DNA from 2 places in the Halopseudomonas sabulinigri genome. Region 1 is predicted to be linked to the other one. Evidence: predicted binding sites of a transcription regulator. Region 1 holds the regulator's gene; the other holds the start of a gene.
The links. The regulator sigma-54, encoded in region 1, starts transcription at its own class of promoters, with help from an activator protein. The targets are predictions, from matches to a motif close to ANTGGCATNNANNTTGCTNT.

Region 1 (3,371 bases):
GGTCGCCTCCTGGGGGACCAGGAGGACGAAGATCAAGTCTACGGGTTGGCCGTCCAGCGCATCGAAATCGATTTTTCCATCAAGCTGCAGCAGAGCGCCGATAGCCTGATGGCAGTCGCCCAGGCGGCAGTGAGGAATGGCGATGCCATTGCCGAAGCCGGTGGAGCCCAGTTTTTCGCGGGCAATCAGGCTTTCGTAAATGGCATCTGGGTCAAGGTTGGTGTGCTGGGCAACCAGTTTGCCGATCAGCTCCAGCACACGTTTCTTGGATCCCCCCTGAACGCCCGAGAAGGTGCGGTCAGGGGTCAAGATATGGTCTATTTGCATGGTTATGCGGTGAGATTCGCGTTAACGGTCGTTGGCGCCTTGCAGGCGATCGATGTGTTTTTCCTTGTGCTTGATCAGTTGCCTGTCAAGCTTGTCGGTGAGCTGGTCGATGGCGGCGTACATGTCGGTATGCTCGGCAAGGGCGACAACTTCGCCACCGGCGACATGCAGGGTTGCTTCAGCTTTCTGACGGAGTTTTTCGACTTCAAGGGTTACCTGGACGTTGGTGATCTTGTCAAAATGCCGCTCCAGGCGGGCCATTTTTTCAGTGACGTAATCGCGCAGTGCGTCAGTGATATCGAGTTGATGACCGCTAATGTTCAGTTGCATACGGCTTCTCCTGATTGGCTTGATGTTGCTGGGTGACTGGGCGTCACCCGGTGGTGCCACTGTATGTTCCTTGACAGCTTAAACCAGTCTCTTGCGTTCGCTCGAGGGCGCGATATTGAGCGATTCGCGGTATTTTGCGATGGTCCGGCGGGCCACTTCAATGCCTTGTTCTTCCAGTAAACCAGCGATCTTGCTGTCGCTCAATGGTTTCTTTGGGTTTTCTGCAGCAACCAGTTTTTTAATCAGCGCGCGAATGGCGGTAGAGGAGAATTCGCCGCCTTCGCTGGTGCCGACATGGCTGGAGAAAAAGTACTTGAGTTCGAAGATGCCGCGCGGCGTGTGCATGAACTTCTGCGTGGTTACCCGCGAGATGGTCGACTCGTGCATGCCAACGGCTTCAGCGATGTCGTGCAATACCAGCGGCTTCATGGCTTCTTCACCCTGTTCCAGAAAGCCGCGCTGATGCTCGACAATCTGGGTGGCGACTTTCATCAGGGTTTCGTTGCGGCTTTGCAGGCTCTTGATGAACCAGCGCGCTTCCTGCAAGTGATTGCGCAGGTAGGTGTTGTCTTCACTGGAGTCGGCGCGGCGGACCATGGAAGCATACTGGCCGTTGACGCGCACCTTGGGTACGGACTCCTGGTTCAGCTCAACCAGCCAGCGGTTGTTGTCCTTGCGCACAATAACGTCGGGGATCACGTACTCCGGCTCGCCGGAGGCAATTTCACCGCCGGGCCTGGGGTTCAGTGTTTGAATCAGCGCCACGGCGTCGCGCAGCTGGTCTTCCTTCAATTTGCTGCGGCGCATCAGTTGGCTGAAGTCGCGGCTGCCAAGCAGTTCCAGGTGGTCACGGATAACCCGCGTGGCCTGCTCGAGCATGGGGGTATCTGCCGGCAACTGGCGAATCTGCAGCAGCAGGCACTCGCGCAGGTCACGTGCGCCAATGCCAACCGGTTCGAACTGCTGAATACGGTGTAGCACCATCTCGATCTCGTCCATCTCGACCTCCATTTCGGGAGGCAGTGAAGCGAGAATGTCGTCCAGGGATTCTTCCAGGTAGCCGTCGGCGTTGATGCCATCAATCAGCGCGATGGCAATTTCATAGTCGGTTTCCGACATCGGGATAAGGTTGAGCTGCCACTCCAGATGGCTCTGCAGCGTCTCACCGGTGCCGGTGCGCGAGGTGTAGTCCCAATCCTCTTCATCCTGGCTGGGCAGGGAGCTGGCTGAGGTCTGGTAGACGTCCTCCCATTGGGTATCGACCGGCAGCTCGTTGGGAATCTGTTCGTTCCAGTTACCGTCCTGTTCGGGCTGGCTGTGCTGGTCGATGGCATCCAGCGAGACGGGTTCGGGCACGCTGACCGAGGTATCGTCCCCGGTGTTGTCGCTGTCGTTGGCATCATTGCTGCCGGCGCTGTAATCGTCGTCGCCGTCGTCGGCCATCTCCAGCATGGGATTGGCCTCCAGTGCTTCCTGCACCTCCTGCTGGAGGTCGAGGCTGGATAGCTGTAGCAGTCGGATGGCTTGCTGCAGCTGCGGAGTCATCGTCAGCTGCTGCCCCATCTTGAGGACGAGCGAGGGTTTCATTGTGTGGCGAATTACCTTGTGCGCTTGATCAAACTGTTAGCGAGGCCGCTCGGGCTCATGTTGTTTTGTAGCATGCCTGAAACCTTTGCCGTTTTATAGCCGGAAGGCGTGGCCCAGGTAGACGTCCTTGACCGTCTGATCGGCCAATACCGTATCGGCGTCACCTTCGGCGATTATGTGGCCTTCGTTGACGATATAGGCCTTGTCGCAGATATCCAGCGTTTCTCGCACGTTGTGGTCGGTGATAAGCACGCCAATGCCCTTGTCTTTCAGGTGCTGGATGATCTGTTTGATGTCGCTGACCGAAATGGGGTCAACGCCGGCAAAGGGCTCGTCGAGCAGAATGAAGCTCGGGTCGGTTGCCAATGCGCGGGCAATCTCAGCGCGGCGCCGCTCGCCACCGGACAGGCTCATGCCCAGATTGTCACGCAGGTGCTGGATGTGAAACTCGCGTAGCAGTGATTCCAGCTTGCCCTTGCGGCCCTCGGCGTTGAGGTCCTTGCGGGTTTCCAGAATGGCCATGATGTTGTCGGCAACCGTGAGTTTGCGGAAGATCGAAGCTTCCTGTGGCAGGTAGCCGATACCTTCGCGCGCGCGGCCGTGCATCGGCAGTGCGGTGATGTCGCGATCATCGATCTGCACCGCGCCCTGGTCAGATTTGACCAGCCCGACAATCATGTAGAAACAGGTGGTCTTGCCGGCCCCGTTGGGGCCCAGCAGGCCGACCACTTCGCCGCTGTCGATCGCGACAGAGACATCTTTCACGACCTGGCGAGCCTTGTAGGCCTTGGCCAGATTACGGGCCTGTAATGTGCTCATGGTGCGGCGGGCTCGCTGGCGTCTTCGGCGGGTGCGGCGCTTTCGGCGCCGCGACTGCGGGGCTGGATAGTGATCTCGATGCGGCCATTGCCGTTGCTCTCGGCGCCGCTGGCGCCACTGCTGCTGTTGCGCCCAGCATCAACCACCTGGGCGGGAATGTCGTAGCTGACGTAGTCACCCTGAAAGGTATTGCCGGACTGTTCGAGGAAGGCCTTGTCGATCAACACGACGCGCTCATCGGCGGCGTGGTATTCGATGGTCTGGGCGCGCGCCTTGACCGGCGCCTTGTTGGCCTCCGGCGTCTGCTG
Region 2 (3,371 bases), 650 kb from region 1:
AACCGGCGCGGTGATCGTGACGACGCCGCAGGATCTGGCGTTACTGGATGCCAAGAAGGGCATCGGCATGTTCGAGAAGGTGAATATTCCGGTGCTGGGTGTGGTCGAGAATATGGCTATTCACATCTGTTCCAACTGTGGTCACGCCGAGCATCTGTTTGGCGAAGGCGGCGGCGAACGCCTGGCCGATGAGTACGGGGTAGACCTGTTGGCCTCGATGCCGCTGTCGATGATGATTCGTGAGCAGGCAGATGGCGGCAAGCCCACTGTCATCGCCGAACCGGAATGCCAGATCAGCATGATCTACCAGGATATGGCGCGACATGTCGGCGCGCGCATCAGCCAGCAGGCGGCTGGCCAGGGGATGCCGGAGATCAGCATCAGTGATGACTGACCGTGGTCTTTTGTCCGCTCCCATAACCCGGTAACATGCAGGCTCTTTTTCGACCAGTTCAGGACACACCATGAGCATCAAAGCCGACCGTTGGATCCGCAGAATGTCCCAGGAGCACGGGATGATCGAGCCCTTTGTGGAGCGCCAGGTGCGCGGCGCGGAAGGCGATCGGGTGATCTCTTATGGGGTGTCCAGCTACGGCTACGATGTACGCTGTGCCGATGAGTTCAAGGTATTCACCAATATTCACTCGGCCACTGTCGACCCCAAGCACTTTGATGAAAAGAGCTTCGTTGATGTGAAGGGTGATGTTTGTATCATTCCGCCAAACTCCTTCGCGCTGGCACGCACGGTTGAGTACTTCCGCATTCCGCGCGACGTACTGACCATTTGCCTGGGCAAGAGCACCTACGCGCGTTGCGGCATTATCGTCAACGTCACGCCGCTGGAGCCTGAGTGGGAAGGGCACGTGACCCTCGAGTTCTCGAACACCACCACGCTGCCGGCCAAGATTTACGCCAACGAAGGTGTGGCGCAGATGCTGTTCTTCGAGTCTGACGAATCCTGTGAAGTGTCTTACCGTGACCGTGGCGGCAAGTACCAGGGCCAGCGCGGTGTGACCCTGCCACGCGCCTGAGGCAAGTGGATGGCAAAACCGGCGCTTTAGCGCCGGTTTTTTTTGCTTGAATCACAGCTAACGCAGCATTGCAGACGTAAAAAAACCGGTCTGCGAACCTTGCCGTGGAACAAGGCGTGCGAGACCGGTGTAATGCTACTGCTTCAGCTGATGACATCCCTGGATGAGTGGGGATGTCAGATAGTGCTCTTACAGAGACTTGGACACGGAGAAAGTGAAGTTCGCGTCGCAAGAGTCGCTGTCTGAATAGGCGCAGTCGTCACCTAGGTCGGTATCGCTATACATCAGCGCCATGTCGAGGCCCAGGACGGTTTTGCCGATGCTGACAGCCCAGTCGCCGTACTCTTCGTCACCGTCAACACCGTTCAGCGGGTCTTTGGTATCGGTCAGACCGTAGTGCAGGCCCAGACCCATGTCCCATGGCAGGTCAAAGCCGTAGTCGATGTAGGTATACAGGGCGCTGGACGGGTCATAGGCGTACTTGGCGCCTAGAGTGAAGCCATACAGGCTCAGGCTGGCCAGCGCTTCTTCGACGTCGATGGAGCTGTTTTTCGGATAAGTGTAAGTGGCCCAGGACAGGTCGTAGGTGATGTCATCGGTGATGGCGCCGCCGTAGCCTGCGTAGTAGTCGATTTCTACGCTGGCGCCACCGAAGTCGTCGGCATCTACGTTGGATGCCCAGGCGCCGATGTACAGGCCGCTTTCATGGGCGAAGTCCAGGCTGCCTTGAATTGCGCCTGCACCGTCAGTCTGAGACTGGCCGCGCCAGATGTAGTCGGTGGCGAGAGTTACAGTCATGCTCGCGTCGATTTCCCCAATCGCTGTGTCAAATGCTTCAGCGTGTGCCATGTTGGCAAAGGACAGTGTGCTGGCGGTAGCAACGGCAACTGCAAGTTTCTTCATCATCGCGTGTTTCCCCAAAATGTTTTGATTAAATGCGTTGGCATTGCTCTCATAGCATTTTGCTTGCCAGGTTTTAAAAACCTTTTACTTTCATTTGCTTATGTCATTTTTATGACAATGTGAAGCGTGGCATCGCAGGTCTCTGGGGAAAGTCATGCACTGTGGGGGTGCGCAAAAAAATGCTAGTGGCACAAAGGGTGGCAGTGCGATAGCACCGTAATAGCCTTTTCAGTGCAAGGGGATGCAAGGGAGTGCAGAAGGAGGGATTCCGGTGCAGGTAGATGCGTGTGTGAGCTAAACCGGTGGGCTGTTGATGAGGGCAATCAGCGTTTTGTGGCGCCGATAGCGCAGCAGTTTGTCTTGCAGGCTTTCTGGCAGCTCGCTGGCCACTCGATAGCCAGTCTGCTCATAGAGGGGGCGTAGTTCCGGTGCGCAGAATAGCCAGATTGGCCCGGCGTACTCGTGTCTGATGTGCTTCAGCAGCATAGCGGCCAAGCCAAGACGGCGGTGGCTCGGGGCAACCAGCAAGCTGGTCAGCCAGTGGCCGTGGCTAATCGGCGTCAGGCAGAGCGCACTGACTATCAGGTCATGCTTCTTGCCAACCCACACCAAGTGCTGTCTGCCGACTTTGGTGCCGCGCTGGTGCTGTCGGTAAAACCGGTTCGCCAGCGGATATAGCAGTGGCGTTAACTGGTGAATGTCGGCGGGCATGCAGGCGGTTTGGCGGGCTCGTGATCAGATGCGGACAATTATGGCACACAGCTGCGCGGGCCGGGCCAGCAGCGCTCGCCCAGCTCGACTAGATACGACGACGCTTGCTCATCCACATGGTGCCGACGAACAGTAAAAGACATACGCCGAAAAACATTTTTCCCAGTGTCGCGGCGGTGGCTCCAAACCCCCCAAAGGTGAAAACGGCCGCAGCGACGGTCATGACAAAAAATACAATGGCCCAGTTAAGCAAGGGATACCTCCGGAAATACGCGGTGTTGCTGGACTGCCCGCCCATACATTCGATTGCGCCTGGCAAGGTCGCTTCCTTTATATGGAAATAGATGGCCGGTTTTTGCTCCATGTTCATCTGGTGTTGGTCCTTAGCTGTCTATCTATGTAGAAAATGGTTTATGCAGCAATGGGTTGGTTACAGGCGCAGGGTTGGCCCGCGGTCGGTCACCGAGTCGGTCGACGCCCAGCGTGGTTCGGTCAGCTGTGGGGCAGCGCGACCTACCTTGAGTTCGCTGGCATCAAGAGCCCGTACACCGGGGGTGTTGCGTGCGGTGGCGATGGCTACACGTTTGTCGTTGACGTGCAATACGGTGCCGCTGAGGGTGACCATGCCGTCATGCGCATTCACGCGGATCTGGATGCCGTCCGTGTTACCATCCCATTGCAGACGCGACTGCAAGGTGGCGGTCAGAATACGGTCATCATCCAGTG

Region 2: BLU26_RS00800 (TorF family putative porin) is a predicted target of sigma-54. The motif match lies at 1,986-2,005, and genes of this name have one in related genera.

What each region holds. Positions count from the first base shown of each region.
Region 1 covers NZ_LT629763.1:3,557,520-3,560,890, forward strand. The annotation lists gene ptsN (PTS IIA-like nitrogen regulatory protein PtsN) at 1-327, opposite strand, end outside; gene hpf (ribosome hibernation promoting factor) at 349-657, opposite strand; gene BLU26_RS16170 (RNA polymerase factor sigma-54) at 736-2,244, opposite strand; gene lptB (LPS export ABC transporter ATP-binding protein) at 2,338-3,063, opposite strand; gene lptA (lipopolysaccharide transport periplasmic protein LptA) at 3,060-3,371, opposite strand, start outside.
Region 2 covers NZ_LT629763.1:180,574-183,944, forward strand. The annotation lists gene apbC (iron-sulfur cluster carrier protein ApbC) at 1-394, shown strand, start outside; gene dcd (dCTP deaminase) at 465-1,031, shown strand; gene BLU26_RS00800 (TorF family putative porin) at 1,221-1,937, opposite strand; gene BLU26_RS00805 (GNAT family N-acetyltransferase) at 2,229-2,645, opposite strand; gene BLU26_RS18685 (DUF1328 domain-containing protein) at 2,734-3,015, opposite strand; gene BLU26_RS00815 (BON domain-containing protein) at 3,076-3,371, opposite strand, start outside.